Regions from separate parts of the Variovorax sp. TBS-050B genome, predicted to be linked through region 1. Evidence: predicted binding sites of a transcription regulator. Region 1 holds the regulator's gene; the other holds the start of a gene.
What was found. The regulator HrcA, encoded in region 1, represses chaperone genes, less so after heat shock. The targets are predictions, from matches to a motif close to TTAGCACTCNNNNNNNNNGAGTGCTAA.
Positions count from the first base shown of each region.

Region 2: a site for HrcA is predicted at 10,437-10,463, ahead of M2165_RS14510 (co-chaperone GroES). Genes of this name have one in related genera too.

Region 1 covers NZ_JARXYR010000002.1:546,633-561,860, reverse strand. Annotated here, with positions in the region: gene ispE (4-(cytidine 5'-diphospho)-2-C-methyl-D-erythritol kinase) at 1-271, opposite strand, end outside; gene M2165_RS05585 (lipoprotein insertase outer membrane protein LolB) at 268-783, opposite strand; gene M2165_RS05580 (tetratricopeptide repeat protein) at 780-2,639, opposite strand; gene mutM (bifunctional DNA-formamidopyrimidine glycosylase/DNA-(apurinic or apyrimidinic site) lyase) at 2,711-3,523, shown strand; gene M2165_RS05570 (dynamin family protein) at 3,612-5,579, shown strand; gene mutY (A/G-specific adenine glycosylase) at 5,605-6,657, shown strand; gene rapZ (RNase adapter RapZ) at 6,654-7,529, opposite strand; gene recN (DNA repair protein RecN) at 7,526-9,208, opposite strand; gene M2165_RS05550 (NAD kinase) at 9,209-10,120, opposite strand; gene hrcA (heat-inducible transcriptional repressor HrcA) at 10,149-11,156, shown strand; tRNA gene M2165_RS05540 (tRNA-Ile) at 11,217-11,293, shown strand; tRNA gene M2165_RS05535 (tRNA-Arg) at 11,356-11,432, shown strand; gene M2165_RS05530 (hypothetical protein) at 11,523-11,792, opposite strand; gene M2165_RS05525 (hypothetical protein) at 12,017-12,466, shown strand; gene greB (transcription elongation factor GreB) at 12,530-13,102, shown strand; gene M2165_RS05515 (bifunctional (p)ppGpp synthetase/guanosine-3',5'-bis(diphosphate) 3'-pyrophosphohydrolase) at 13,116-15,228, opposite strand, start outside.
Region 2 covers NZ_JARXYR010000002.1:2,473,154-2,488,381, reverse strand. Annotated here, with positions in the region: gene M2165_RS14550 (phospholipase D family protein) at 1-1,577, shown strand, start outside; gene M2165_RS14545 (winged helix-turn-helix domain-containing protein) at 1,596-2,183, opposite strand; gene M2165_RS14540 (outer membrane protein assembly factor BamE) at 2,426-2,878, opposite strand; gene M2165_RS14535 (YadA family autotransporter adhesin) at 2,904-6,101, opposite strand; gene M2165_RS14530 (hypothetical protein) at 6,226-6,810, shown strand; gene M2165_RS14525 (AraC family transcriptional regulator) at 7,542-8,540, opposite strand; gene M2165_RS14520 (AraC family transcriptional regulator) at 8,616-9,674, opposite strand; gene M2165_RS14515 (hypothetical protein) at 9,959-10,324, opposite strand; gene M2165_RS14510 (co-chaperone GroES) at 10,546-10,839, shown strand; gene groL (chaperonin GroEL) at 10,883-12,535, shown strand; gene xylB (xylulokinase) at 12,669-14,153, opposite strand; gene M2165_RS14495 (AraC family transcriptional regulator) at 14,354-15,228, opposite strand, start outside.

The sequences.
Region 1 (15,228 bases):
TGGCGACCCCGATGTGGGCGCCCTGGCCCGGCGCCGCATGCGCCTGCAGCGCGCGGGCGGCGCGCAGTACCAGGTCGTCGGGCGGGAGTTCGGTGGTCAGGTCTTCGCGGCTGAGCTGGCCGTCGCGGCGCAGTTCGACGTGCAGGGTGTCGCACCAGTCGATCAGCATGAACACCGACTGCAGCAGGTGGTAGCCGTCCTCGCGCCGGCCGGTGATGTGCAGGAAGAGGTTGAGCTTGGCCGGGGCGGGAAGGTCGTAGATCGCCTTCATGACCGCTCGAACACGATGCGCAGGTCGGCCGTGGGGCTCGGTGCTTCGCGCGTGGCCTGCAGCCGGCCGCTCGCGACCTGGCCGAGGTCGGGGCGCCAGCCCGGCACCGGATCGTTGCGACCCGCAAGCCAGCCGAACAGGGCGGCCACCGGGATGGCCGCACCCGTCGCGGCCTCGATCAGCGCATCGACCGAGTCGAAGCGGCGCACCTCGCTGCCGTTCTTGAGCAGGGCCTCGCCGGGCGCCCAATGCAGCTGGGCCAGCGTGCTGCCGATGGGGCTGGTGAGCGAAAGCTCGCCGGCCTCGGGCGAGCCGCGCAGCTCGAACAGGGCCGAGAAGGTCTGGACCGGCTGGCTGTCGATGCGCAGCGACATGCGCCCGCTCCATGCGGCGGAGCCTTCCGGCCGCGCGCCGGCCGGCAACTGCGCGCAGCCGCTCGCCAGCAGCAGCAGCGCCGCGCCGCCCGCCGCCAGGATGCCTCGCCGCCCGCGGCGGTCGTCGATCGTCGTCACGGCTTGACCCGCAGCCGTTTGAGCGTTTCCTGCAGCGTCTCGTTCTCGGCGTCGGACAGCAGGGCTTCTTTCCAGATCGTGACGGCGCGTTCCTTCTGGCCGGCCGTCCACAGCACTTCGCCGAAATGCGCGCCGATCTCCGGATCGGGCCGGCTCTTGTAGGCCGCCTCGAGGATGCGCAGCGCCTCGTTCGTGTTGCCGAGGCGGAACTCGACCCAGCCGAGGCTGTCGGCAATGAACGGATCCTCGGGCGCGAGCTGCACCGCCTTCTGGATCAGCGTGCGCGCCTCGTCGAGCCGGATCTTGCGATCGGCGAACGAGTAGCCCAGCGCGTTGTAGGCGTTCTGGTTGTCGGGCTTGAGCTCGATCAGGCGGCGCAGCAGCCGCTCCATCTCGTCGAGCCGGTTGAGCTTCTCGGCCACCATGGCCTGGTCGTAGACGAGGTCGCTGTCGTCCGGCGCGGCGGCCGCGGCCTGGGCGAGCATGTCGTAGGCCGCCTGGTACTGCTTGGCGTCGCGCAGCAGCTGCACCTCGGCCAGGAACTTGCGCTTCTTCTCCTCGGCATTGCGCTCCGGCAGGCTGCGCACGAGTTCGCGCGCCTGCGGCAGCTTGCCCTGGCGCGCGAGCAGGCCCGCGCGGCGGGTCTGGGCGGCGGCGAGGTCCTCGGTGCTGTCGATGCGCGCGAGCCAGCGCTCGGCGGCGGTGAAGTCCTTGCGCCGCTCGGCGAGCTGCGAGAGCACCAGGTAGGCCTGCGTCGTGCCGCGCTGGCGGTCGTCGGCATCCTTCTGGTTCGCCGCCAGGTCGATGTAGCGCTTGAGCGAGGTTTCGGCGGCCGCGTCCTGCCGCGCCTGCGCCTGCAGGCTGCCGAGCAGCAGCCAGGGCTCGGCCAGTTCGGGGCGCGCGGTGGTGAGCGCCTGCAGCTGCGCGGCGGCATCGGTGTAGCGGCGGTTCTCGACCAGCACGCGCGCATAGGCGACACGCAGGTCGGGCGACGCCTTGGGGTTGCCCGCGAGGTGGCGCGTGACGATCGGCTCCGCCAGCGGCTGGCCGGGATCGATCATCTCGAGCGCCAGCGCGGCCGGCGCGTCCGAGGCGGGATCGATCTGCTGGCCCTTGAACGCGGCGTCGAGCGCGCCCGAGGTATCGCCGGCGTTCAGGCGCAGCCGGCCGACCGTGGCCCATGCGAGGCCGCCGGTCGCGGGGTTCTTGAGATCGTCCGCCAGCGCCTGCTCCACCACCGAGGCGGCCAGCTTCTTGTCCGGCGCGCGCCCATAGTTGCGCACGATCACCGCCATCAGCAGCGGCCGCTCGACCTGGGAGGTGGCGGCGATCTCCGCACGCAGCGGCTCGACGGTGTCGCCGATGCGGTTGAGCGCGATCAGGATCTGCAGTTCGATGCGGCGTGCATCGCGCGAATTGGGCAGCGTTTCCTGCCAGGCGCGCGCGGCCGCGAGCGCCGCATCGCCCGAGCGCGATTGAAGGGCGATCTCCACCGCGCGCTGGAACAGCCTGCCGTCGCGCAGCCGGCGGGCCGCGTCGAGCACCAGCGCGTAGCCCGAGCCCGGATCGCCGCCGCGCGCGGTCATCTCGCCCATGAGGATCTCGTAGAACAGTTCGGCAGTCAGTGCGGACGGCTGCGCCACCGCGGGTTCCGCGGCCGCCTTGGCTGCGGTCGGCGACGGCGAGGGCCGGGTGCCGGGACGGGCCGGCGAGGTGCGCGAAGGCGCGGGTCGCTCGATGACGGGTGCCGGGCTCTGAGGTGCCGCGGGATCGGAGCTTTGCGCCTGCACGGCACAGGCCAGCAGGGCGAGAGACGCGGCCGCCGCGAGGCGGTGTCGGCGGAGCGATGGAATCATCGAACCATAATAATCCAAGCCTTTGAACGGGCCCCGTCGTGGGGCTTCGCGCCGCCGGAGTTTGTCCTTGCATGCCTGAGCTTCCCGAAGTCGAAGTCACCCGGCGCGGTTTTGCCGAGCGCATCGCGGGTGCGCGCGTCGATGCGGTGCGCGTCGGCAAACCCTTGCGTTGGGCCCTGATGATCGAGCCCGGGGCCCTGGTCGGGCGCCGCGTGCGCGAGGTGCGGCGGCGCGGCAAGTACCTGCTGATCGACCTGGACCGCGGCCTGCTGCTGCTGCACCTCGGCATGTCGGGCAGCCTGCGCTTCGACGCGGCGCTGCCTGCGCCGGGGGTGCACGATCACTTCGACCTGGTCACGGACCGCGGCACGCTGCGGCTCAACGATCCCCGCCGCTTCGGCGCGGTGGTCTACGTGGAGGACGAGGCCGCCCCATGGGCGGTCAAGCTGCTCGGCGGCCTCGGCATGGAGCCGCTGGGCGATGGCTTCGACCTCGATGCCTTCCATGCGGGGCTGCGCAAGCGTCGGACCGCGGTGAAGCAGGTGCTGCTCGCCGGCGACGTGGTGGTGGGCGTGGGCAACATCTATGCCTCCGAAGCGCTGTTCCAGGCCGGCATCCGCCCGACCTTGTCGGCGGCGCGCATCAGCCGGGCGAGGGCGGCCCGGCTTCATGCGGCGGTCCGCGAGATCCTCGCGCGCGCGGTCGACAAGGGCGGCAGCACGCTGCGCGACTTCTCCAACGTGGACGGGCAGAACGGCTACTTCCAGCTCGAAGCCACGGTCTACGGCCGGGCCGGCGAACCCTGTCGGGTTTGCGCAACGCCGATCAGGCAACTGCGCCAAGGGCAGCGTTCCACTTACTATTGTCCGAAGTGCCAGAAATAGGGTCCGGGCGGCGCCGCCGCAAGACCCTGCGGGCGGCGCTTCGGAACCCGCGATGCTATATTTGTAAATAAATTTTTACATTTTTCCCTTGAGCCGCTCTTTCAACCAACAACTCGACCAGCACGGCGCCTGGCGGAGCAATTTCGCGCATCGCCTTCAGTGGCTGTCCCGCTGGTTGAACGAGAACGAGCTGCTCGACCAGGCCGTGGCCGAGCGCCTGCGCGGGCTCGAACTGCAAATTCGCACCAGCAAGGTGATGGTGGCCTTCGTGGCGGAGTTCTCGCGCGGCAAGTCCGAGCTCATCAACGCGATCTTCTTCGCGGGCTACGGGCGGCGCATCATGCCGGCGAGCGCCGGGCGCACCACGATGTGCCCGACGGAGCTCGGCTACGACCCCGCGGTGTCGCCGAAGCTGCGGCTGCTGCCGATCGAGACCCGCCTGGAACCGCATTCGCTCACGCACTGGCGCGAGAAGCCGATCCGCTGGACCGAGATCGCGATCGACGTCGGCAACGCCGACCAGCTGGCCCAGGCCATGGGCAAGGTGGCCGAGGTGCGCTGGGTCACCAAGGACGAGGCGCGTGCGCTCGGCTTCTGGAACGACGAGACGCCCGACGACAACCCGGTGCAGGATGCCGAAGGCCACGTGGAGATTCCGCGCTGGCGCCACGCCATCCTGAACATGCCGCATCCCCTGCTCGAGCAGGGGCTGGTGATCCTCGACACGCCGGGCCTGAACGCGATCGGCGCCGAGCCCGAGCTCACCGTGAGCCTGATTCCGCAGGCGCATGCGGTGGTCTTCATCCTCGGCGCGGAGACCGGCGTGACCCGCTCCGATCTGACGATCTGGCGCGAGCACCTCGTCACCGAGAGCGAAGGCAGCGACACGCGCTTCGTGGTGCTCAACAAGATCGACACCATGTGGGACTCGCTGAGCACGCCCGCGCAGATCGAACTCCAGATCGAGCGTCAGCGCGAGGTGGCGGCCAGGTTCCTCGAGGTGCCGCTGGTACAGGTGCTGCCGGTCTCGGCACAGAAGGGCCTGCAGGCCAAGATCCAGCGCGACCCGCGCCTGCTCGAGGCGAGCCGCCTGCCGGCGCTCGAGACCTTGCTGGCCGAGGGTGTCCTGGCCAGGCGCGAGACGATGCTGCGGCTCGCCGTCGACGCGGGCATGGCGGCCCTGCGCATCGAAGCCGAGCGCATCCTGAAGGTGCGGCAGCGCGATCTTTCCGAGCAGGCGCTCGAACTGCAGGGCCTGCGCGGCAAGAACGTCTCGGTCATCCGCCACATGCGTGCGCGCATCGACCAGGAGCAGGCCGAGTTCGAGGGCAGCAACACGCGCATCCTCGCGTTGCGCTCGGTACAGGGCAAGCTGCTGCGCGAGGTGTACGCGGTGCTCGGCCGCACCGCGCTCAAGGCCGACATGGTGCGGCTCTCGGCCGCGCTCAGGCGCCCCGGCGTCAAGCTCAACGTGCGCAAGGTCTACGGCGAGACCTTCGATTCGCTGCGCAACAACCTGCGCGAGGTGCAGGCGACCACGGCCGAGATCCAGTCGATGCTGCACGCCACCTTCCGCCAGCTCAATGCGGAGCAGGGCTTCACGCTGCAGGCGCCCGCCGAGCCCGACCTGTCGGGTTTCGAGCAGGAGCTGAGCCAGATCGAGCGCAGCCACATCCACTACCTGGGCGTGGGCAACCTGCTGAAGCTCGCGCAGGCCGATTTCTGCGACAAGCTGGTGCGTGCGCTCGCGAGCCGGCTGCGGCTCGTCAATGAGGCGGCCATGACCGAGGTGGAGCGCTGGAGCAAGGGCGCGAGCGCGCAGATCGATGCGCAGCTCAAGGAGCGCCGCCGCAATTTCAGGAAGCGCATCGAGGCGATCGAGCGCATCCAGAGTGCGGCCGGCAACCTCGACGAGCGGCTGCTCGAACTTGCCGCGCAGGAAAGCAGCCTGGCCGAGCTGCAGCTGCGGCTGCACGAATTCACCTCGATGATCACCCAGCAGGGAAGGCCCGCCGCCGCGGCGGGCGCCCCGGTCGGCGAACTGCGTGCGGCCTGATCGCGCGGGGGTGGCCGGCGGTGCGGTGCCGGCGCAGCCGTTGCCGGCCGATTTCGCCGCGCGCATCGTGGACTGGCAGCGCAGCCACGGTCGCAGCGAGCTTCCCTGGCAGAACACGCGCGATCCCTACCGCGTCTGGCTGTCGGAGGTGATGCTCCAGCAGACGCAGGTGTCGACGGTGCTCGGCTATTTCGCGCGCTTTCTCGAACGCTTTCCGAGCGTGCGCCACCTGGCCGCGGGCACCGAGGACGAGGTCTTCGGCCTCTGGAGCGGCCTGGGCTACTACAGCCGTGCGCGCAACATGCACCGCTGCGCCCAGGAGGTGGTGGCGCGGTTCGGCGGCGAGTTTCCGCGCACCGCCGCCGAGCTGATGACGCTGCCCGGCATCGGCCGCTCCACCGCCGCGGCGATCGCCGCCTTCTGCTTCGGGGAGCGGGTCGCGATCCTGGACGGCAACGTCAAGCGGGTGCTGACCCGCGTGCTCGGCTTCGGCGGCGATCTTTCGTCGTCGGCGCAGGAGCGCGCGCTCTGGGACCTGGCCACGCAGCTGCTTCCGCCGGCGGCGCAGAAGGAGGCCATCGCGGGCTACACGCAGGGGCTGATGGATCTCGGCGCCACGGTCTGCCTGCCGCGCAAGCCGAGCTGCATGATCTGCCCGGTGAACGGCAGCTGCGTTGCGCTGCGCGAAGGCCAGCCCGAGCGCTACCCCGTCAAGACCCGCAAGCTCAAGCGCAGTGCGCAGGCGCTGTGGCTGCTGCTCGCGCGCGACGCACAGGGCCGCGTGTGGCTGGAGAAGCGGCCGCCGAAGGGCATCTGGGCCGGGCTCTATTGCCTTCCGGTCTTCGAAAGCCGCGAAGAACTGCTCGCCGCGCTGCCGCGCACCGCGGCCGCCGTTGCGCAGGACCTGCCGGCCTTCGTGCACGTGCTCACGCACAGGGACCTGCATCTCCACCCGGTGCTGCTGCAGGGTGTCCAGCCCGAGGGCGAGGCCGCGCGGTGGGTGGATGCCGGCGCATGGGCCGGGCTGGGGTTGCCGGCGCCGGTGCGCAAGCTGCTGCTGGAAGCGGCGCCCGCCTAGACCGCGTCGAGTTCGCGGTGGCGCTTGAGCGCGCCCCAGCGCGTGCCGAAGGCGCGCGCGAGCTGCTCGACCAGGAACACCGACCGGTGCTGCCCGCCCGTGCAGCCGATGGCCACGGTCACGTAGCTGCGATGGTCGCGGGCCATCGCGTCGAGCCAGCGCGAGAGGAACTGCTCGATGTCCTCGTACATGCGCGCCACGTCCTCGTGCTCGCGCAGCCATTCGATCACCGGCGTGTCGCGCCCCGTGAGCGGGCGCAGCGTGGGAACGTAGTGCGGATTGGGCAGCATGCGCACGTCGAACACGAAATCGGCGTCCAGCGGCACGCCGCGCTTGAAGGCGAAGGACTCGAACACCAGCGTCAGCGCGTTCTGCGGCGCCGAGATCAATGCCTTGATGTAGCTCTGCAGCTGGGCCGGCCGGATCAGGCTGGTGTCGATCACGTCGGCACCGTCGCGCAGGTCGGCCAGCAGCTCGCGTTCGAGTTCGATCGCCTGCATCAGCACGCGCTGCTGCTCGGGGGCGTCCGTGCGGCCTTCCTGGCGCGAGAGCGGATGGCGCCTTCGGGTTTCCGAATAGCGGCGCAGCAGCGCGTCGGTGGTCGCGTCGAGGAACAGCGAGCGCAGCGCGACGCCGTCCTGCCGCAGGGTCTCGAGCTGCTGCGGAACGGTCGGCAGCGACACGCCGCTGCGCACGTCCATCGCGATCGCCACGCGCGTGGCCTCCTGCTCGTGCTGCAGCGCGATGAACGGCATCAGCAGTTCGGGCGGCAGGTTGTCCACGCAGTAGTAGCCCGCGTCTTCGAGCGCATGCAGCGCGACCGACTTGCCCGACCCTGACATGCCGGTGATGAGCACCAGGTCGAGCTTCATTGCAGCGCGGCCGAGGTCTTGTGGCCCAGCATCTCGCGGGCATGCGCGAGCGAGGTCTGCGAGACCTTCTCCCCGCCGAGCATGCGGGCGATCTCGCGGGCGCGGCTGTCGTCGTCGAGCCGCGAGACGCCGCTTTCGGTGCGCGGGCCTTCCGCGCCGGCGCCCGCGGTCTGGCGCTTGGCCACCACCAGATGGTGGTCGGCGCAGGCGGCCACCTGCGGCAGGTGGGTCACGGCCAGCACCTGGCGGTCGCGCCCGAGCTGCTTCATGAGGCGGCCCACGGTTTCGGCCACCGCCCCGCCCACGCCGGCATCGACCTCGTCGAAGATCAGCGTCTGCGCGCCGCCGAGCTGGCTGGTCGTGACCGCGATGGCCAGCGCGATGCGCGAGAGCTCGCCGCCCGACGCCACCTTGCCGATCGGCCGCGGCGTGCTGCCCGGATGGCCGCTCACGAGAAAGGCCACGTCCTCGAGGCCCGAGCGTCCGGGCTGCGCCAGCGGCTGCAGTTCGACCTCGAAGCGGCCGCCCTGCATGCCCAGGCCCTGCATCGCCTGCGTGACGGCTTCCGACAGGCGGGGCGCCGCCTGCTTGCGCGCCTTGGCGAGCGCCTTGGCCTCCTTCAGATAGGCCTGCTGCGCGCTCTGCTCGGCGTGCTCCAGGCCCTCGAGGTCGCTTTGCGCATCGAGCGCCTGCAGTTCGGCCTGCCAGCCTGCGAGCAGCGCCGGCAGATCCTCGGGCGTGCGCTTGTAGCGGCGCGCGAGCGACATCCAGAGGCCCATGCGCTCGTCGAGTTCGGCCAGCCGCTGCGGATCGACCTCGGCGTTGCGCAGGTAGCCGTGCAGCGAGTGGGCGGCATCGGAGGCCTGCGCCACGCTCGAGGCCAGCACCTCGCCGAGCGCGCGGAACTCGGGCTCGATGTGCGCGCAGTTCTGCAGCAGCGTCACCGCGCGCGAGAGCGCGGCGAGGGCGCCGTTGTCGTCGTCCTCGAGCGCCTGGCTGGCGCCCTGCGCCGCATCGATGAGCGACTGCGCGTTGGAGATGCGCGCATGGCTGGCCGACAGCTCTTCCCACTCGTCCTCGGCCGGCGCCAGCTTCGCCAGTTCGGCGATCTGCCACTGCAGGCGTTCGCGTTCGCGCTGCAGCGAGTCCTGCGCCGAGCGGGCATGGTCGAGCGCCGACAGCGCCTGCCGCCAGGCCTGCCAGGCCGCGTCGAGCGTGTCGGTGCGCACGCCGGCGTAGGCGTCGAGCAGGCCGCGCACCGCGTCGGGCCGCGTCAGGCTCTGCCAGGCGTGCTGGCCGTGGATGTCGAGCAGCCGGTCGCCGAGTTCGCGCAGTTGCGTGGCGGTGGCCGGCGCGCCGTTGATCCAGCCGCGGCTGCGGCCCTGCAGGTCGACCGTGCGCCGCAGCAGCAGGGCGTCGCCGGATTCGAACCCGCCTTCGTCGAGCCAGGCGTCGAAGGCCGGGTCGGCGTCGAATTCCGCGCTCACGTCGAGCCGCTCGGCGCCTTCGCGCACCGCGCCCGCGTCGGCGCGGTTGCCGAGCGCGAGTTGAAGCGCGTCGATCAGGATCGACTTGCCGGCCCCGGTTTCACCCGTCAGGACCGTGAAGCCGCCCGACAGGTCGAGTTCGAGTGATCGCACGATCACGAAGTCGCGCAGTGCGATGCGTCGCAGCGCCATTCAGGAGCCCCCTTCGTTCCAGTGAAGTTTCTTGCGCAGCGTGTCGAAATAGCTCCAGCCGCGCGGGTGCAGGAAGCGCACCCGGTAATCGGAGCGGCGTACCACCACGCGGTCGCCGATGGCGAGCGAGGCCAGCGACTGCATGTCGAAATTCGCGCTCGCGTCGCGCCCGGCCACCAGTTCGATCACGATCTCGTCGGCGTCCGGCAGCAGCACCGGGCGGTTCGACAGCGTGTGCGGCGCGATCGGCACCAGCACCCAGCCCGGCACCGCTGGATGCAGCAGCGGACCGCCGGCCGAGAGCGCATAGGCGGTCGACCCGGTGGGCGAGGCGATGATCAGCCCGTCGGCGCGCTGGTTGGCCACGAAGTGGCGGCCCACAGACACGCGCAGTTCCACCATGCCCGAGGTGGCGCCGCGGTTGACCACCACGTCGTTCATCGCCAGCGCCTCGAACACCGAGGCGCCGTCGCGCATCACGTGCGCATGCATGAGGCTGCGGTGGTCTTCCTCGTACTCGCCGGCCAGCATCGGGATCAGCGTGGACTGGTAGTTGTCCAGCGGGATGTCGGTGATGAAGCCGAGCCGGCCGCGGTTGATGCCGATCAGCGGAATGCCGTAGCACGCGAGCTGCCGGCCGATGCCGAGCATGGTGCCGTCGCCGCCGACCACCAGGCCGAGGTCGCAGCGCTGGCCGATCTCCTCGACGCTCAGCGGCTCGTAGCGGCCGCCGACCGGTGCGTTCGACGGGGCTTCCTCGGCCGCCGACTTCTCGACGAACACCGTGCACCCTTGCGATTCGAGGAAAGCGCCGATATCTTCCATCACGCCATCGCGGGCGTCGGCCTGCGCCCTGGCGCCCGAAGCCTGGTACTTGCCGATCAAAGCGACGTGACGAAAGCGGGAAGTCATCTACAAATTACAACACTAAAATCTTGCAATGCTGGACGACCGTGCCAAGTTGCTCCTCAAGACGCTCGTAGAGCGCTACATCGCCGAAGGCCAACCCGTCGGCTCGCGGACTCTGTCGCGTGCGCCGGGGCTCGACCTCTCTCCGGCGACCATCCGGAACGTGATGTCCGACCTCGAGGCGCTGGGGCTGATCGCCAGCCCGCATACCTCGGCCGGGCGCGTGCCCACGGCGCGCGGCTACCGGCTTTTCGTCGACACCATGCTCACCGCCCAGCGCGAGCAGGTGAACGCACCGAGCCTCGCCCCCGACCAGCCGCAGAAGGTGATCGCCAACGCCGCGAGCCTGCTGTCGAACCTCTCGCAGTTCGTCGGCGTGGTCATGGCGCCGCGGCGCGCGTCGGTGTTCAAGCAGATCGAATTCCTGCGGCTTTCCGAGCGTCGGCTGCTGGTGATCATCGTGTCGCCCGACGGCGACGTGCAGAACCGCGTGATCGTGCCCGAGGCCGACTACTCGCAGTCGCAGCTCGTCGAAGCCTCGAACTACATCAACACCCACTACGCGGGCCTGACCATCGAGCAGGTCCGCGACCGCCTCCAGTCCGAGGTCGAGAAGCTGCGCGGCGAGATCGCGGCGCTGATGCAGGCGGCCGTCAAGGTCAGCTCCGAGGTGCTCACCGAAGCCCAGGAAGACGACGTCGTGATCTCGGGCGAGCGCAACCTGCTCTCGGTGTCCGACTTCTCGAGCGACATGGGCCAGCTGCGCCGAGCCTTCGAACTGTTCGAGCAGAAGGCGCAGCTGATGCGGCTGCTCGACGTGTCGAGCAAGGCCGAGGGCGTGCGCATCTTCATCGGCGGCGAAAGCCAGGTGGTGCCGATCGAGGAGCTCTCCATCGTCAGCGCCAATTACGAGGTGGACGGGCAGGTCGTGGGCACGCTGGGCGTCATCGGGCCGACGCGCATGCCCTACGAGCGCATGATCCAGATCGTGGACATCACCTCGCGGCTGGTCAGCAACGCGCTGAGCCACCGCAAATAGCAGCGCCACGCCGCGTGCCGGCGAGGCACCGGGCGCGAATAGAATCGTGGCCTCTCTCGTGGGCCGTTAGCTCAGTTGGTTAGAGCAGCGGACTCATAATCCGTTGGTCGCTGGTTCAAGCCCAGCACGGCCTACCAACCGCATCTTTTTGCGTCGCTCCGCGGGGAGCCCAAAAACGCATGCTATACTTGCAAGCTGTGCGGCTGTAGCTCAGTTGGATAGAGTACTTGGCTACGAACCAAGGGGTCGTGGGTTCGAATCCTGCCAGCCGCACCACTCTTCGTAAAAATCCAGGACGTGAAAACGTCCTGGATTTTTTTTGCCCGAACGGTTTCTGCGGGGGCGCGATGCGCCTCCTGAGGCAAGTCAGAAGAGGAACGACAGTTGCGGGTCCGCCCTCGGGGCCCCTTCATCGCTGGACGCCGAGCTGCCGATCGCGGTCGCAAACCAGCGGAAGGTGTTGGTCCGCTGGCGGCCGCGGCCCGTGGTGCGCACGAACAGGTAGCCCGAGGTCGCATTGCCCAGCGAATCCACTGGAATGCCGGCCGCCCTGAGCGCGGCGATCTCGGCGGCCGGGCTCGTGCTGTACGGCAACTGCAACGTGATCGTCGCGGTGTGGATGATGTGATTGAGCATTGCTTTCCGCAAAGAATCGATGAGGCCCGAAGCTTTACCGTTGTCCCACTCAGCAGTGGGGGTGCAAGGCACGCCAAGAATGTGAACTTTTTCACGAAGTCGTGAAAATGTTAATGATTTACGGCGCCAGTAACCATTAGTCCGGATGGCATAGGCGGCCGGCAACGGCAGCGCGTCGCGGCGCTACAGTGCATTCAGCTCTCTCCCGCAACCACAAGGCAACCATGGGCGTTCACGCGAAGCGGCTGGCATTTCTTCGACTCCTCCTCTGCGTGGCCGCGGGCCATGCCTCGGCGGGAACGATCACCTGTGTTCCGGCCGCGCCGGGAAGTGGTGCGGCGGCCGCGTTCAACCCGATCCGGAAGATCTCGATCGACGAGCACGCGCGCACCGTCAACATGGACATCGTCCGCGCCCGCACGAAGGACACGGAAACGATGGGCAAGATGCGCGGAGAACTGCTGAGCATGGACGAGAACCAGTCCGGCGAGCCGATCTACGTGTTCAACGCCATTCCGGCGGCCGGCACTGAGGTCATGAGCCTCTACCGGTTGTTCAAGGCAAGCGAGTGGCGACTGATCAGCGCAGGCGTGACATTCATCAGCAAGGTGCCCGCCTTGCGCAGCGTCGAACCGGCCACGGTGTTCGACTGCAAGCGCTCGGACATGGGTTGAGACAATCGAAGCACGGCCCGCGACGGCGTTGCGGACCGGTTTTTTGAATCCAGAGGTCATGCCTTGAGCAAAGCATTCACGAAGGAAACCGACACCGAGAGCGACGAGGACGGCGGCGACGGCGCCATGCCTGCGTTGCCGAGCGGCAGCAAGAACTACATCACGCCGGCGGGCTACGCCAGGCTGCGCGATGAACTGCTCCATCTCATGGACGAGGAACGCCCCAAGGTGGTGGAGGCGGTGCACTGGGCCGCGAAGAACGGCGACCGTTCCGAGAACGGCGACTACCTCTACGGCAAGAAGCGCCTGCGCGAGATCGACCGGCGCATCCGCTTTCTCTCGAAGCGGCTCGAGATCGCCGAAGTGACCGATCCCACGGTGCACCATGGCAGCGACCAGGTGTTCTTCGGCGCGACGGTGCGCTACGTGGACGAGACCGGCGACGAGCGCAGCGTGACGATCCTCGGCATCGACGAGGCGGACAGCGCGCAATCGCAGGTCAGCTGGATTTCGCCGATCGCCCGTGCCTTGCTCAAGGCGCGCGAGGGCGACGTGGTGAAGCTCGTCACGCCGGGCGGCGCACACGAGATCGAGCTGCTGTCGGTCAGCTACCCCGCGCCCGGCGCGGCGCCTTAGCGAGGGCAGTCGGTCAGGGCGAGGGCACGGTCCGCGCGGCCGTCAGCACCGAGGCGGTGCGCCGCGCCGCGCGCAGCACGGCGTCGAGGTGCGACCGGTCGCGCACGGCGATCACGAAGCGCAGATCGGTCGAATCCTGCGGCGTCTCGTCGGCCATTTCGACGTGCGTGATGTCGGCTTCGGCGTCCGCCAGCGTGGCCGCGACGCGCGCGAGCACGCCTTTGTCATTGCGCACGGTGATGACCACGGCGGTTTCGAAGGGGCGCGTCGGCTCGTCGGCCCATTCCACGGCGAAGAAGCGTTCGCTGTCCTTGTGCCGCAGCCGCTGCCCGACGCCGCAGGCCTCGGTGTGCACCACCAGGCCTTCGCCGTGACCCAGGTAGCCGACGATCTCGTCGCCCGGGATCGGCCGGCAGCACAGCGCGAAGCGCACCGACGAGTTCTCGCTGCCGTCGAGCGTCACCGCGCCCTGCGAAATGGTTTCGTGCGAGATGAAGCGCTCCCGGCTCAGCAGCAGCGCATCGGGCCGCTCGCCGAGTTCGGACAGCATGGCCACGAGCCGCTTGGCGACGATGCTCGCGATCCGCTTGCCCAGGCCGATGTCGGTCAGCAGTTCGGAGCGGGTGCGGTTGCCCGTGAAGCGCAGCAGCTTCTCCCACAGCGGCTGGTGCTCGGCGTCGTCGGCCGGCAGCTTGCTCAGGCCCTCGGCGCGCAGCGCCTGCGCCAGCAGCTTTTCGCCCAGGCCTTCGGATTCGGCATGCGCGAGCGTCTTCAGATAGTGGCGGATCTTCGAACGCGCGCGCCCGGTGCGCACGAAACCGAGCCAGGCGGGGTTGGGCGTCGACACCGGCGCGGTGATGACCTCGACCACGTCGCCGTTCTTGAGCTCGGTGCGAAGCGGCACCTGGTCGCCGTTGATGCGCGCCGCCGAGGTGTGGTCGCCGATGTTGCTGTGGATCGCGTAGGCGAAGTCGACCACCGTGGCGCCGCGCGGCAGCGCGAGGATCTGGCTCTTGGGCGTGAAGACGTAGACCGCGTCGGGGAACAGGTCGACCTTGACGTGGTCCCAGAACTCGGCGGCGTCGCGGGTCTCGTCCTGGATGTCGAGCAGCGACTGCAGCCACTTGGTGCCCAGCCGGTCGTTGCTGGCCGCGTTCGGCTCGGCGGCCTTGTAGAGCCAGTGCGCGGCGACGCCCGATTCGGCCACCACGTGCATGGCCTCGGTGCGCAGCTGGAATTCGACGTTCACGCCGGCCGGCCCGACCAGCGTGGTGTGCAGCGACTGGTAGCCGTTGAGCTTGGCGATCGCGATGTGGTCCTTGAACTTGCCCGGCAGCGGCTTGTACATCTGGTGCAGGATGCCCAGGCCGGTGTAGCAGGCGATCACGTTCGGCACGATCAGCCGGAAGCCGTAGATGTCGGTCACCTGCGCGAAGCTCAGGTGCTTTTCTTCCATCTTGCGGTAGATGGAGTAGAGCGTTTTCTCGCGTCCGGCGATGCGCACCGTCATGTTCGCGTTGGCGAAGGCGGTCTCGACCTCGCGCTGCACCTTCTGGATCAGGTCGCGCCGGCGTCCGCGCGCCTTGGCGACCGCCTTCGACAGGGTGGCATAGCGCCAGGGCTTCAGGTGGCGGAACGAGAGCTCCTGGAGCTCGCGGTAGGTCTGGTTCAGGCCGAGCCGGTGCGCGATCGGAGCATAGATCTCGAGCGTCTCGCGCGAGATCCGGGCCCATTTTTCGCGCGGCGCATCGGCCAGCGTCCGCATGTTGTGGGTGCGGTCGGCCAGCTTGACCAGGATCACCCGCACGTCGCGCGCCATGGCCAGCAGCATCTTGCGGAAGGATTCCGCCTGGTTTTCCTCACGGGTGTTGAACTGCAGCTTGTCCAGCTTGGTGAGCCCGTCGACCAGTTCGGCCACCGGCGCGCCGAAGCGCTCGATCAGCTCCGGCTTGGTGACGCCGCAGTCCTCGATGGCGTCGTGCAGCAGGGCGGCCATGAGCGCCTGGGCGTCAAGCTTCCATTCGGCGCACTGCGCCGCCACGGCGATGGGGTGGGTGATGTAGGGCTCGCCGCTGTTGCGCAGTTGGCCCAGGTGGGCCTCGTCGGCGAAGCGGTAGGCGCGGCGG
Region 2 (15,228 bases), 1.9 Mb from region 1:
CTTCGTTTCGCCTCGTGCTGCGCGGCCTGGCAGCCTGGGGCGTGGCGTGGCTGCTCGCCGGCTGCGCGGGTCTGCCGCCGCGCACGCCGGAGCCGCCGACGCTCTCGATCGCGGCCTCGCCCGCGACCCCCATCGGGCGTGCGGCAGCCCGTCTGAACGCCGGACCGGACACCGCCCAGTCCAGCGTGCGCCCGCTGGTGGAAGCCGCCTTCGCGCTCGATGCGCGGCTGGAGCTGGTGCGGCAGGCGCAAGCGTCGCTCGACGTGCAGACCTACCAGCTCGGCAACGACAAGACCGGCCGCCTGCTGTTGCGCGAACTGCGCGACGCCGCGCGCCGGGGCGTGCGGGTGCGGCTGCTGGTGGACGACTTCTACACCGCGGGCATGGACCGCCTGCTGCTGGCGCTGGCCGCGGAGCCGAACGCGGAAGTCCGCCTGTTCAATCCGTTCGTGAATGCACGCGACCACTCGGCCACGCGGTGGATGGAGTTCTTCGGCGACTTCCGCCGCCTCAACCACCGCATGCACAACAAGCTCTTCGTCGCCGACGGGGCGATGGCGATCGCCGGTGGCCGGAACCTGGCCGACGAGTATTTCCTGCGCGCGGAAGGCGCCAACTTCATCGACTTCGAACTGCTCATGGCGGGACCGGTGGTGCCCGAAGCGGCACGCATCTTCGACACCTACTGGAACAGCGACGTGGTCTACCCGGTCGCGCAGGTCGCGAGCGCGGGCGGCGTGGGCGTGGAAGCGCTCAAGGCCGAGTTCGACGCCGCCACAGCATCCGACCGGGCGCCGCCGCCGCCCGCCCTGCCGGGCACCGACCTGCTCGGCGATCCGCCGCTGGGCGCGCAGCTCGCCGACCTCGGCCGCGTCAAATGGATGCGCGCCGAAGCCCATGCCGCAGCCGACAGCCCGCACAAGGCGCTCGGCATCGGCTCGACCGACGAGACACTGGCGGCCCGCTTCCATCAGATGACCGCGAGCGCACGCTCGGACGTGGTGGTGATCTCGCCCTACTTCATTCCCGGCGAGGAGGGCATGGCGCGCATCCGCGAGGGTCGCGCGCGCGGCGTGCGCATCAGCGTGGTGACCAATTCGCTGGCCGACAGCGACGAGCCGCTGGTCAACATCAACTACAACCGCTACCGGGTCGACATGCTGAAGCTCGGCGTGAACCTGTACGAAGTCAGCACCCGGCAGCTCAAGCGCAACCGCCAGATCCGCGACCTGCTCAAGAAGGCCCGCGGCCGGCTCCATGCCAAGCTCGCACTGGTCGACCGCGAATGGGTGCTGCTCGGTTCGATGAACCTCGATCCCCGCTCCGCACGGCTGAACACCGAGTTCGGCGTCCGCGTGAGAAGCTTCGAACTCGCGCAGGCCCTGCTCTATGCCTATCAGCTCGACGACATCGAAGGTGTCTATCGCGTCGTGCTCATGCCCGACGGCCAGACCGTGCAATGGATCGGCACGGGCGACGTGGACAACGAGGTGCTCGACAGCGAGCCCGACTCCAGCTTGCTCACGCGACTGCAGCTGCTGCTGTTCTCGTGGTTCGTGCCGACGGACCAGCTGTAGCGCAGAGCGCCGTGCCCATCACGTCGGCGAAGGCGACCAGTACGGCGCCATCGCCGGCATCTGCGACGACGAGGAGCCGTCGAGCCGGTAGCCCGAACCCCAGACCGCGCGCAGTTCCCAGCCGTTCGCAGGCAGTTTCAGGGCGCGGCGCAGCACGGAAACGCAGGTGTCCAGCATGCGCGACTTCCCATCCCATGCCTTGGCCCAGACCGCAGTCCACAGCAGATCGCGGCCCAGCGTGCAGCCTTCGTTGGAGAAGAGCTCGACGGCAAGGTCGAACTCGTCGGGCCGCAGTTGCACGCGCTTGCCGCCGAATTCGACCGTGTTGCTCGACATCATGAAGCGATAGCCGCCCCACTCGCGCTCGAGCGGGGGCATCGGCCCCGGGAAGTTGCTCAGGAAGAGCCGCAGGATGCTGAAGAGCTCGCTGAACGAGGAGGGCTTGACGATGAAATCGTCGTTGGCACCCTGCCGCAGCGCGCTCACGTCGTCGAACTGGTTCCTGGGCACCAGGCACAGCATCGGCACGTTCGCGTCGACCAGATGGCGGGCTTCGCGAACCAGTCCGATGGAAGAGAGGCTGTCGCTCTCGCCCGTCAGGAGCAACCCCTTGAAGCCTTCGGAACCGCCGCGGCTCGATGCGCTTGCCCCGCTGCCGGAAAGAACCACCGCCTCATACCCGAATCGGCGAACGATCCGCCTGACGGCCTCACGCGTGCGGCCTTCCTGGCCCAGGATCGCAATGCGCCCGAACGAAGCACCTCCTCTGTCGTCACTCTCCATCAATGTCCTTTCTGTTCGCCGTGGACCTCGAGGTCCCTCCGGCGATCGGGTTGCAAATAAGGCAATCAATGCCCCCGTTCCTTCGGTTCGCTGACGCGCCGCGCCGACAGCCAGGCGCCGCAATCGGCCGGCAGCCAGTGGAAGCTCTGGCCCTTGTAGTTCTTGTCGAAGATGACCTTGAACTGGCAGGTGCTCGCAGTCCCGCCCGGCTTGCGCAAATGGAAGATGTAGTCCCATTCGCGAACGCCCGCCATCCCCTCGCTGAAATGCGGGGGGCCGATCAGTGCGTAGAGCTGATCTTTCGTGATCCCCGGTCCCACGGCACGCAGGTTGTCGAGGTTGGGGTACACGCCGTCCTTGCGCCAGGCGTCCTTGTCCGGGTCCGGAAAGACCACCTGGGCCGCCCGGCCGTCGTCGGTGATGCCTTTGCTGGGCGAACTGCAACCCTGCAGAGCCAGCAACGCCGCAGCGCCGAACGCGGCGGCCAGAGACAGAGACGGTCGAAGTCGTTTCGTCATGACGCGTGTTCCTGTGGAACCCTGCTCACCAATGGAAGCCGGCGCCCGCCGACACGCCGACCTTGCCGCGCGAGTTGGCCGAGCCGCTGAACTTCACGATCCAGCGCCCGCTTTCCGACAGCTTGGACACGCCGATCGCGAGGGCGGCCTGACCGTCATACCCCGCAGCGGCGACCGCCAGCATGCTCTTGCCCGGGATGTGGGCCTGCGGCATGCCAGCCATCGCCATCGCGCCGGCGGTGCCTGCGCTTGCATCCTTGGCATTGCTCTTGATTTCGTCGCGCAACTGGCCGGCCCGGGCGTCGGTGTACGCCGACGAGGCGGCCGTCGCTTGGTTGACCTGGTTGACGGTGGCGGCATCCGAGGCCGCCACGCCGTCGGCCAGGTTGTGGATCGCCGTTCCACCGGCGCCCTGCAGGGTCATGCTGTTGTGGTTCACGGTGCCGTCGGCGTTGGTGTCGTACTTCACTGCCTGGTTCTGCACCGCCTGCAACTGGCGCACGTTGACCGCATCGGTCGCCTGCGTGCCGCCGGCCACATTGGTGATCTGCCGCTCGCTGCCCGCACTGCCCACCGACAGCGCGCCCTGCGTGGAATTGACCGCTTCGCCGGAGAACAGCTCGCGCTGGCCGGCCATGCCGCCGCGGTCCGCCGTTGCGCCGTTGCCGAGGGCGATCCCGTTGGCGGCCGCTGCAATCGCGCCCGCGCCCAGCGCAACGCTGCCCGCCCCATTGGCCTGCGCGCCGCTGCCACCGGCAAGGGAACCGGCACCCAGCGCGATGGCCTGCGGCCCGAACGCCACGCTTTCCGCGCCTGCGGCCTGGGAGTCCGCGGTGGCGGAGTTGGCGTGGAAGTACTTGATGCCCGCCCCGCCCACGGTGATGTTGTTGATCGCCTGGTTGGTCGCGTAGAGCTGGCTGCCGTTGACTGCATCGGTGCTCGTCGCACTGAGCGCGCCCGCCGCCACGTTGGTGACCTGGCGTTCGGCGCCTTCGCTGCCCACGCTCACCACGCCGACCGGTGCGGCCCCCGCGAACTGGTAGGTCGTGCCCAGGATCGTGGCGCTCGCCGTCGGCGTCGCAACGCCCGTCGTCGAGCCGTTGCCCAGCGCGACGCTGTTGGCGGTGGCGGCCTGCGCGCCCGAGCCCACGGCGACGCTGTTGTTGCCCGTCACCGAGGCGCCGGAACCCACCGCGGTGCTCGCCGTGCCGCTGGCGCTGGGCGCGACGTACTGCGCATCGGACTGCGAACCGCTGACCCACTTGTTCGATCCGCCCGCCGAAACGGAATTGGCGACCGCCTGCAACTGCGCCACGTTGACCGCATCGCTGGCGGCCGTACCTGCCGCCACGCCGGTGATCTGCCGCAGCACGCCGTTTGCCACGTCGCCCACCGACACCGCACCCTGCGTGCTGAGCGTCGCCATGATCGCGGCCTGCTGCGCCGCGCCGGCCGACGGCGGCACATAGCCGGCAACGCCTGCCGCGGTGCTGGCCACCGAGCCCGAACCCAGCGCGACCGAACCGGCGGCCAGAGCGTTGGCGTTGAAGCCCAGCGCGCTGGCCTCGGACGCGGCGGCCCTCGCGTTCACGCCCGCCGCGAGACTGTTCGCGCCCTCGGCACCGTCGTTGGCATAGTTGCCGCCCTGGACCTTGTTGTCGTTGACGCTGTAGTAGCGCGTGGTGCTCGTCGCCACCGTGGTGGCGAGGTTCTCCACGGCCGAATTGGTGGCGAACAGCTGGCTGCCGTTGACTGCGTCGGTGCTGGTGCTGCTGAGGGTGCCCGCCGCCACGTTCGTGACCTTCCTGCCGGCCGCATCGATGCCGCCGGTCGTGAGGCTCGGGCCGCTGCCGCCGCCGGTGGTCACGCCCGTGGCGTTGACCACGGTGCCCCCCGTACCGCCCACGCTCACGCTGTTGCCGATGCTCAGGTCGTCGGAGAGACCGAAGGTGACGCTGTTGCTGTCGGCCGGCTTGGTGATGCGGATGTTGCCGTCGGTGTTGTTCAGGTCGACGCTGTTGCCGGTCGGGCTGGTCGACCCGACGTTGGTTGCGTTCGCGCCCTGCGCGCTGATGTTCCAGCCCGCGCCCGCGACGCTGCTCACCGCGGCCAACTGGCTGCCGTTGACCGCATCGGTGCTGGTGCTGCTCACGGCGCCCGCGGCCACGTTGGTGATCTTGGTGCCGGCCGCATCGATGCCGCTCGCGCTCAGGCTGGGCCCGGTGCTGCCCACCTGGAAGCTCTGCGCCGTCACGCCGCCCGAGAACGTGGGATTGCTCACCACGCCATACGTGATGGTGTTGCCGTTGCGCGTGACGGTGGTGTTGCTGCCGGCCGCGAAGTTGGCCGTCTCGCCCGGGCCGATGTTGTCGCTGGTGGCACCGCCATCGGCGCTCAGGTTCCAGCCCGAGCCGGCGGCCTCGACCGCGGACTTGACGGTGTTGTAGTTGGTGCCGTTGATGTTGTAGGTCGGGCCCGTGAGCGTGCCCGTGGCAGCGTCGTAGGTAGCGCCGGTGCCCAGGCTGCTCGCCACCGTATCGCCCAACTTGCTGATGGTCTGGTTGCTCGTGAACAGCTGGCTGCCGTTGACGGCATCCGTGCTGGTGCTGCTCACCGTGCCCGCGGCCACGTTCGTGATCTTGGTGCCGGCCGCATCGATGCCGGTGGCGCTCAGGCTCGGCCCGGTACTGCCCACCTGGAAGCTCTGGGCCGTCACGCCGCCCGAGAACGTGGGGTTGCTCACCACGCCGTAGGTGATGGTGTTGCCGTTGCGCGTGACGGTGGTGTTGCTGCCGGCCGCGAAGTTGGCCGTTTCGCCGGGGCCGATGTTGTCGCTGGTAGTGCCGCCGTCGGCACTCAGGTTCCAGCCCGAGCCCGCGGCTTCGACCGCTGACTTGACGGTGTTGTAGTTGGCGCCGTTGATGTTGTAGGTCGGGCCCGTGAGCGTGCCCGTGGCAGCGTCGTAGGTGGCGCCGGTGCCCAGATGGCTGGCCGTTCCGGCGCCGAGGGTGTCGACGCGCGTATCGACGGCGGTGATTTCTTCGTTGGCCGCAAACAACTGGCTGCCGTTGACGGCATCGGTGCTCGCCGCGCTCAGTCGGCCCGCTGCGAGGTTGGTGACCGTGCGCTCGCTGCCGGCGCTGCCGACGCTCACCGTACTGCCCGGGGTGGCGCCGGCGAAGTTGTGGGTGACGCCCGCGATGGCTGCGCTCGCGGTTCCCACGGGTGCCGCAGTGACGGAGGACGCGCCGAGCGCGACCGCATTGGTATGACTGGCGTTTGCAAAAGGCCCCAGCGCGAGTGCGAGGCTTCCGTGAGATATTGCATTCCGCCCTATCGCCACGGCGTTGGCGCTGCCCGCATCCGCCCAGGCGCCCAATGCCATCGAGAAGTCTCCCGTTGACGATGAATCTCGTCCCCATGCAATGGTGCTGTTCCCCGACGCCAGTGCGTTGAAGCCGAAAGCAATGGCTTTGTGGTTGGTGAGCGCGCGTGCGTTGTCACCGATGGCGATGGAGCCGTACACCTCCGTCGTGGCCCCGCGGCCGAGGGCAATCTGGCTGCCCGAGCCAGACGTGGACACGATGCCCGTGGTGGCGCCCGTGCCGATCGCGATGTTGTTGATCGCATTGCCGTTGGTCGGAATGAAGGCAGCGCTACCGATGGCAATGGACGAGTTCGCGCCCGCCGCGGAGCCGGGGCCGATGGCAACGGCGTTGCCGGCATTGGCGGTGCTGAAGGCGCCGATCGCCGTCGCGTTCGCGCTGTTCGCCAAGGCGCTGTGGCCCAGCGCGGTGCTGCTTTCTCCGGTCGCCTGCGAGAGCTGGCCGAACGCTGACGCGTTGGCGGCGCTCGCACGGGCGTCCGATCCCACCACCACCGAACGGTCGCCCGTGGCGTTGGCGCGCCGTCCCACCGCGATCGAGTCCTGACCCGTCGCGTTCGACTGATCGCCGACCGCGACGCTGGCGTTCTGCGCGTTGGCGCCACTGCCACCGCCGATGGCGATGGACAAGGCGCCCGATGTCGCGGGCGCCGTGCCGCCGGTGCCCGTGGCGGTGCCGTTGCCGATCTGGTCGATCTGGATCGAGGTTCCTGCGTGCGACAGACCCGTACCCAAGGCCGCGAGGCCCAGAACCGAACCCGCGACGAGCTGTCGGCTCGCCGAACGCGAGGAGCGGCTCGCCTTGCCCCTGGCGTGGGTGCTCTCGGCGACGGCGACCCATGCGCCGAGAACTTCGTTCCAAATGCTGCGGTACGTTTTGTTCATTTACAAAAACCTCGGACTTGGACAGATCACAGTAATTTTGAAACTGCCCACGGGAACCAAAACGCTCTTTTCGCAAAGGTCACCTATCGTTTCCCCTGACAGTGTCCAAGCGCATTCGAGTACTTTAGTAATTAAAAAAATTTGCCAATAGGAATAATCGGAAGCCGCGATGTGAGTTGTGCGCACGAAGCGGCAGCACTACACAGTTGTCTCTTCGCATTTGTAACTACGCGCCATGTCCTCGCTTCGGGACCACAGATGTGCGGCCCCGCAACGCGTGTGCGATGAATGAATGAATGAAGGTGTCCCGACGAGGCGATCGGGCGAATGCGACGACGAACCCGCCCGGGCCTTCGGCGGCGGGCGGTTCAGCAACTGCTCAGCGCGAGGGGCCTACGTCCCGGCTTCGGCTTTCTGCGCCTGGGCAAACGCGCCCGGCGAGCAGCCGTATTTCTTGCGGAACACAAGGCCGAAATAAGCGGGGTCCGAGAATCCACAGCGATACGCGACCTGGGCGATCGGCATGCTGGCGCCGGCGGCGGGACGCAGCAGGCGACGGGCCGCTTCAAGACGTTCCTGCTGCAGCGCGTCCCTGAAGGTCACGCCCCGTCCGGCACTCGCGAACACCTTGTGCACATACCGGGTCGACAGGTTGAAATGCGCCGCCATCTTGGCGGCCGTGACTTCCGCATCGGCATAGTTGTCGCGAATCCAGTCGCACATGTGCGCGTGCATGGCGCGGTCCCGCGGCGGCACGGCATCGGTGTCCAGGCTCGGCACCCCCGTCTGGGCGAGCGAGAACGACAGCATCGACATGATGTGCTCGGCCACGAACTCGCGTTGGAACTTGCCGCCTTCCAGCTGCACCTGCCGGATGTCGAGCGAGCGGATGTAGCTCGACAGCACGCCGGACCATCCCTCGCTGCCGTCGAGCCGCAACGCGATCGCGTCCTGCGCGTTCGGCAGCCAGCGTGTGATCAGGGAGGTCGCGAGACCGATGATCCAGGCATCGTTCCCCTGGGACGACCGCAGGCGCATGGCCTCGTTGGAGTCGAGCAGCGTCATGTCGCCGTCCTGGAGCGTGGCGACGCGCCCGCATTGCTCGACGACGGTCGGCCCCGGCGACATTTTCAGCAGCAGATGAAAAGGGTACATCTGGCCTTCCTCGGGCACGCTCGCCGCCGGCCGGTAGATGTCCACCGCATCGCCTTGGGAACGCAGGAAGGCGAGCCCGTCGGGATCGACCAGGACCAGCTTCAGGTTGACCGGGCTTGGCGGCGCGTCGTTGTGCTGCCAGGTGACGGCCTTCTCCTCCAGCGCTTCCGTGCGCGCAGCCAGTTCCCCGCGCTTCCGGGGCCGCCCCGGAGCCTGAGGGGGGAAAAAAGTGCTCACTGGCTTCGTCGCTGGGGTTTGATTAACAATTTTCACAACCTAGAGTTCGGCAAGCAACTCGAGAAGTTATAAGGGTTAACCCTTATTTTTGGACGCAATGGGGGCCGGCGGAGCCTTGATCGCCTCCCCGCCGCGCCGCAGAAAAGTCCCGGGAGAGCACCCGTAGGCCTTGCGGAACACCAGACCGAAATAGGCGGGATCGGAGAAGCCGCACCGTTCGGCGATCTGGGCGATGAATGTGCGGGAGACCCGGGCCGTACGGAGCATGCGCACCGCCGCCTCGAGCCGCTCGTGCTTGAGCACGTCGTGGAAGGTACTCCCCCGCCCGGCTTCCGCGAACACCTTGTGCACATGGCGCACGGAGACGTTGAACTGCCGCGCCAGCTTGGTCGCGTTGATGTCCGGATTGCTGTAGTTGTCGCGGATCCAGCCGCACATGCGGGCGTGCAGCATGCGGTCGCGCTCGGAAACGCCATTGCCCACGGACATCGGGAAGCCGTGCTGCGCGAGCGCGAAGCAAAGCATCGAGAGGATGTGCTCGCCGACGATCTCCTCCTCGAACGGGCTCTCGATGCGCTCTAGCAACCCCGCCGTGAGGCTGCGCAGGTACACCGACAAGGTGCTCGCCCAGCCGGTGCCCCGGGCCAGCCGCAAAGCCACGACATCCTGCGCGAACGGAAGCCAGCGCGCCACCAGCGCTTCTGGAAAACCCACCGCGAGAAGGTCGGTCGCCGGCTCCGTCATCAGGCGGAAATCCTCGCGCGCATCCAGCAGCACCATGTCGCCCTGCCCGATCCTTGCTTCCCTGCCCTGGGTGAGCATGGTGGCGCCCTGGCCGAGTTGCATCAGCAGTTGCACGGGGCGCAGTGCAGCGTCCTGCAGTTCGCCACCGCGCGCGCGCGAATAGATCGCGCTTCCCTGCAGGCGAAGAAAGCGGATGGCGCCAAGATCCACCTGGGTGAGGGTCTGCTCGAATGCGCCGTCGCCGGACGGCGCCAGTCCGGCATAGCCCAGCAGCCGGCTGAACCTGCGTGACCATTCGGCAAACCGTCGTTCGGGCGGCAGATCCTGCGTGCCGAAATGCTGCACGCGCGGCGGAGAACGGGGGATCGTGGAGGCGGGGCGGCCGGGCATGGAGAGGTGCTACGAGCCCAACCTCTGCAGCGTTCCGGCTGCGGCGTACCTGGAGGAACGAATCAGCGACCCGACCGGGGCCGGGTTCGAGCGCATGCGGAATCACGCGTTTTTCAACACATGCGCAGTGCAAAGGCGAGCGGCCGCCACCTTATTGCAACAAAAAGAATTACTTGATAAGAAAATTGCACTCTATTTATGAATATCGTGCAATTCACCAAAAACTGCGCAGCCCGCCCCCGCCAGCTGACAATTGATTTGGCGGGAATGTAAATAGATCAGCGCTACCGCTGGACTTTTCTATATTCGGAAATGCTGCCCGTCACCGGTGAGCGGGCAAAAAGGGTCTTCCTGTCCTCGCCATAGGTCAGCCGGATAGGAATGGTCTTCCCCTTGAAGGCATAGATGAGGTCGACGGTGCCATCGCCCAGGGTGTAGACGCCCGGCACTCTCCTGCCCGCCGCGGAGATGCTGGTGGTCTGGCCGTCGGCCTTGAACTCCATCCAGTCCTTGGCATGTCCATCCGGATCGCGCGTCAACTCCCAGGTGCCGACGAGCCACTCGTTGTCGGCGCTGACGGCCTGAGCGCTGAAGACCGCGGCGGCGAGCACGAGACCGGCAAGAAGAAGTTTTCGGGCAAAGCTGAACATGCGGGCTCCTGTGTCGCCGGAGGGGAAACGTGGCGCGGGGATGGTAGCCGCTTGCATCGATCTGGGCGAACGCCGCGCCCGCGCCTTGAAAGTCCATCGATTGCCCTTATGATTAGCACTCGCTGCTGACGAGTGCTAGCAACATCGCCTCGCGTCAGCCGATGGGCCGCCGACGCTTCGCGGCGCCCGACCCCAACCCCGTTTCTTATCCAGGAGATGCAATGAAACTTCGTCCTTTGGCCGATCGCGTGATCGTCAAGCGTGTTGACAGCGAAACCAAGACCGCCTCGGGCATCGTCATTCCCGACGCAGCGGCAGAGAAGCCGGACCAGGGCGAAGTCCTGGCCGTGGGCCCGGGCAAGCGCAACGACAAGGGCGAACTGACCGCACTGACCGTCAAGGTCGGCGACCGCGTCCTGTTCGGCAAGTACAGCGGCCAGACCGTCAAGGTCGGCGGCGACGAACTGCTCGTCATGAAGGAAGACGACCTGTTCGCGGTCGTCGAAGCCAAGTAATTCGCGGGACCCGATCCCCTAACTTTTCCGGAGTAAACAAAACATGGCAGCAAAAGACGTAGTCTTCGGCGGTGAAGCCCGCGCACGCATGGTCGAAGGCGTGAACATTCTCGCCAACGCCGTCAAGGTGACCCTGGGCCCCAAGGGCCGCAACGTGGTGCTCGAGCGCTCCTTCGGCGCCCCCACCGTGACCAAGGACGGCGTGTCGGTCGCCAAGGAAATCGAACTCAAGGACAAGCTCCAGAACATGGGCGCGCAGCTCGTGAAGGAAGTGGCCTCGAAGACCTCGGACAACGCCGGTGACGGCACCACCACCGCCACCGTGCTGGCCCAGGCGATCGTTCGCGAAGGCTTCAAGTACGTGGCCGCCGGCATCAACCCGATGGACCTGAAGCGCGGCATCGACAAGGCCGTGACGGCCCTGGTCGAAGAGCTGAAGAAGGCTTCGAAGCCCACCACCACCTCGAAGGAAATCGCGCAAGTCGGCTCGATCTCGGCCAACAGCGACGAAACCATCGGCAAGCTCATCGCCGACGCGATGGACAAGGTCGGCAAGGAAGGCGTGATCACCGTCGAAGACGGCAAGTCGCTCGAGAGCGAACTCGACGTCGTCGAAGGCATGCAGTTCGACCGCGGCTACCTGTCGCCCTACTTCATCAACAACCCCGAGAAGCAATCGGCGCTGCTCGACAACCCCTTCGTGCTGCTGTTCGACAAGAAGATCAGCAACATCCGCGACCTGCTGCCCACGCTGGAGCAGGTTGCCAAGGCCGGCCGTCCGCTGCTGATCATTGCCGAAGAAGTCGAAGGCGAAGCCCTGGCGACGCTGGTGGTCAACACGATCCGCGGCATCCTGAAGGTCGTGGCCGTCAAGGCGCCCGGCTTCGGCGACCGCCGCAAGGCCATGCTCGAAGACATCGCCATCCTCACGGGCGGCAAGGTCATCGCCGAGGAAGTGGGCCTCACGCTCGAGAAGGTGACGCTGGCCGACCTGGGTCAGGCCAAGCGCATCGAAGTGGGCAAGGAAAACACCATCATCATCGACGGCTCGGGCGCTGCTGCCGACATCGAAGCCCGCGTGAAGCAAGTGCGCGTGCAGATCGAGGAAGCCACGAGCGACTACGACCGTGAAAAGCTGCAAGAGCGCGTGGCCAAGCTGGCCGGCGGCGTGGCAGTGATCAAGGTCGGCGCCGCCACCGAAGTCGAAATGAAGGAAAAGAAGGCACGCGTCGAAGACGCCCTGCACGCCACCCGCGCTGCAGTGGAAGAAGGCGTGGTGGCCGGCGGCGGCGTGGCGCTGCTGCGCGCCAAGCAGGCCGTGGGCGACAAGGTCAAGGGCGACAACGCCGACCAGGACGCCGGCATCAAGCTGGTGCTCAAGGCCATCGAAGCGCCCCTGCGCGAGATCGTGAACAACGCCGGCGGCGAAGCCTCGGTGGTGGTGAACGCAGTGCTGGCCGGCAAGGGCAACTACGGCTTCAATGCTGCCAACGACAGCTACGGCGACATGCTCGAGCTGGGCATCCTGGACCCGACGAAGGTGACCCGCACCGCGCTGCAGAACGCCGCATCGGTCGCTTCGCTGCTGCTGACGACCGAAGCCATGGTCGCCGACGCACCGAAGGACGAGGCACCTGCCGGCGGCGGCATGCCCGACATGGGCGGCATGGGTGGCATGGGCGGCATGGGGATGTAACTGGGTCGCCCCCAGGCTGCGCGGCACTTCGTGTCCGCTGCGCCAACCCCCGTCCGGGGGCGACACCTGCGGACCGGCGGAGCCGGATCCGCGGTGTCTCCCGAACGAAAAAACCCGTCTCCGACGGGTTTTTTTATGGGCGTTCGGTGGGTTGTTCGAATTGCGTGCACAGAACGGCGTAGAGAATGCGGAAGCGCGCAAGGCGCGGCGCGTGCGCGCTGCGGTCCGCCGTCGGCGCGAGCCGCTGCGTCACGGGGGGCTGCGTGCAGACCTGCGCCACGCTCCCGCCGTCGGCGAGCCACGCGAGCCTTGCCGCGCCGAGCGCGCCGCCGGTCTCGCCGCCCGCGTAGCGCGTGAGCGTCACGCCGAAGATGTCGGCCAGCAACTGGCCCCACCACGCGCTGCGCGCGCCGCCGCCGACGAGCGCAAGCTCGGAGAGCGGCATGTCGTCCGGAAGGCGCAGGGTGTCGAAGCCGTCGCGCAGGCCGAAGCCCACGCCCTCGGCCACGGCGTAGGCGATGTGGGCGGGGCCGTGCGCATGCGTGAGCCCGAACAGCACGCCCTGTGCATGCGGATCGTTGTGCGGCGAGCGCTCGCCCGAGAGGTAGGGCAGGAAGAGCGGGCAGCGCGCACGCGCTTCGGGCGCCACCGACGCGGCGGCTGCGAGCAGCGCGGCCTCGTCGGCGAAGCCGAAGGCCTTGCAGGCCCAGCTCACGGCGCTCGCGGCCGAGAGCATCACCGACATCTGGTGCCAGCGCCCCGGCAGTGCGTGACAGAAGGCATGCATCGCCTGCGCCGGGTTCGGCAGGAAGCGGTCGGTCGAAACGAACACCACGCCCGAGGTGCCGAGCGAGACGAAGCCCTGCCCCGGCTCGACCAGTCCCATGCCCACCGCGCTGGCCGCGTTGTCGCCCGCGCCGCCCGCGATCGGCACCCGGCCGCGGGCCAGGCCCCAGCGTGCCGCGAGTTCGGGCCTGAGCCGCGCCGATACCGCACTGCCTTCGACCAGCCGCGGCATCTGCGCGCGCGTGAGGCCCGTGGCCGCCAGCAGTTCGTCGGACCAGTCGCGCGCGCCCACGTCGAGCCACAGCGTGCCCGCCGCGTCGGACATCTCGCTGACGGCTTCGCCGCTCAGCATGAAGCGCAGCCAGTCCTTCGGCAGCAGCACGCGCGCGATGCGCGCGAAGACCTCGGGCTCATGCGCCCGCACCCACATCAGCTTGGGCGCCGTGAAGCCCGGCATCGCGAGGTTGCCGGCGATCTCGCCGAGCCGCGGCACCGCGCGCGCAAGTGCCTCGCATTGCGCGCCGCTGCGGCCGTCGTTCCAGAGGATCGCGGGCCGCAGCACCTCGCCCGCCGCATCGAGCAAGGTGGCGCCATGCATCTGGCCCGAGAGACCGATCGCGCGCACGGCGGCCATCGCCTCGGGCTGCGACGCGGCCAGCGTGCGCATCACCTCCTCGAGCGCCTGCCACCACTGCGCGGGCGCCTGCTCCGACCACAGCGGCCGCGGCCGATCGACGGTGAGCGCCGCGCGCGCCACGCCCACGACGCGGTGGTCCTCGGCGAGCAGCAGCGCCTTGAGTTCGGAAGTGCCGAGATCGAGCCCCAGGTACAAGATGATTCCTCGCTGGTATTTCAGTGATCCATGGCGCCGCGCGCCGCCGCCGTCGCGCCCCTCGGACGGTCCAGGCCGGCGAGCGCAGCGAAGCCTCCAGGGCACCCGCGGAACCGGCTCCGCCGGGCCGCCGGGTGCGCCCCCCTCCCGCCGAAGGCGAGAGAGGGGGGAGCCGCGAAGCGGCATGGGGGGTGCTTCATCTACCCGAAACGCGTGTCGGCCTGGCGCCGGAACTCGCTCGGGGTCATGCCCTTGATCTCGAGAAAACGCCGGTTGAAGTTGGCCACGTTGTTGAAGCCGACCTGGTAGCAGATGTCGGTCACGTAGTGGTCGGTCTGCATCAGCAGATGGCAGGCGCTGTTGATGCGCACGCGGTTGACGAAGTCGGTGAAGCTGTTGCCCGTCGCGCGGCGGAAGAAGCGGCTGAAGCGGCTCTCGCTCATGCCGAGCTCGGCCGCCACGTCGGCCATCGAGATCGGTTCGGTCAGGTTGTTGGTGATGCGGTTGACGATGTCGTTGATCTGGTCCACCTGCGCATCGCCGTCGCTGCCCTGCGCGCCCTGCATCTGCACGCTCGAGAGCAGCCGGTAGTCGGTGCATTGCGCGAGGTCGGCCATGAATTCGAAGAACAGCCCGAGCCGGCGCGTGCCACGTGCGGCCTTGATGCGGTCCCAGTGCGCCTGCGCCTGCTGCGACATGCCGAAGAACTCGATGCCGTGGCGCGCGCGCTCGAGCAGCTGCATCACCTCGCGCAACTCGGGAATCACCGCCGCGGCGCTCTCGATCGGCTCGTGGCGGAACTGGATCACGCGGTCGCGCCCGGCCGCGCCGCCTTCGGGCACGTCGAGCGAGATCCAGTTGTGCGGCAGCCGCGGCCCGCAGAGCACGAGATGCCCGGGCTGGAACGGACCGATCCAGTCGCCGATGAAGGCCTTGCCCGAGGTCTCGGTGATCAGGTGCAGCTCGTAATCCTCATGGAAATGCCAGCGCACGAGCGGGCTCGGAAAGCCGTGCGCGAGGCAGCGCACCAGGCCGGTCTCCTCGGGCGCCTCGTAGCCCAGCGAGGGCGAACGCG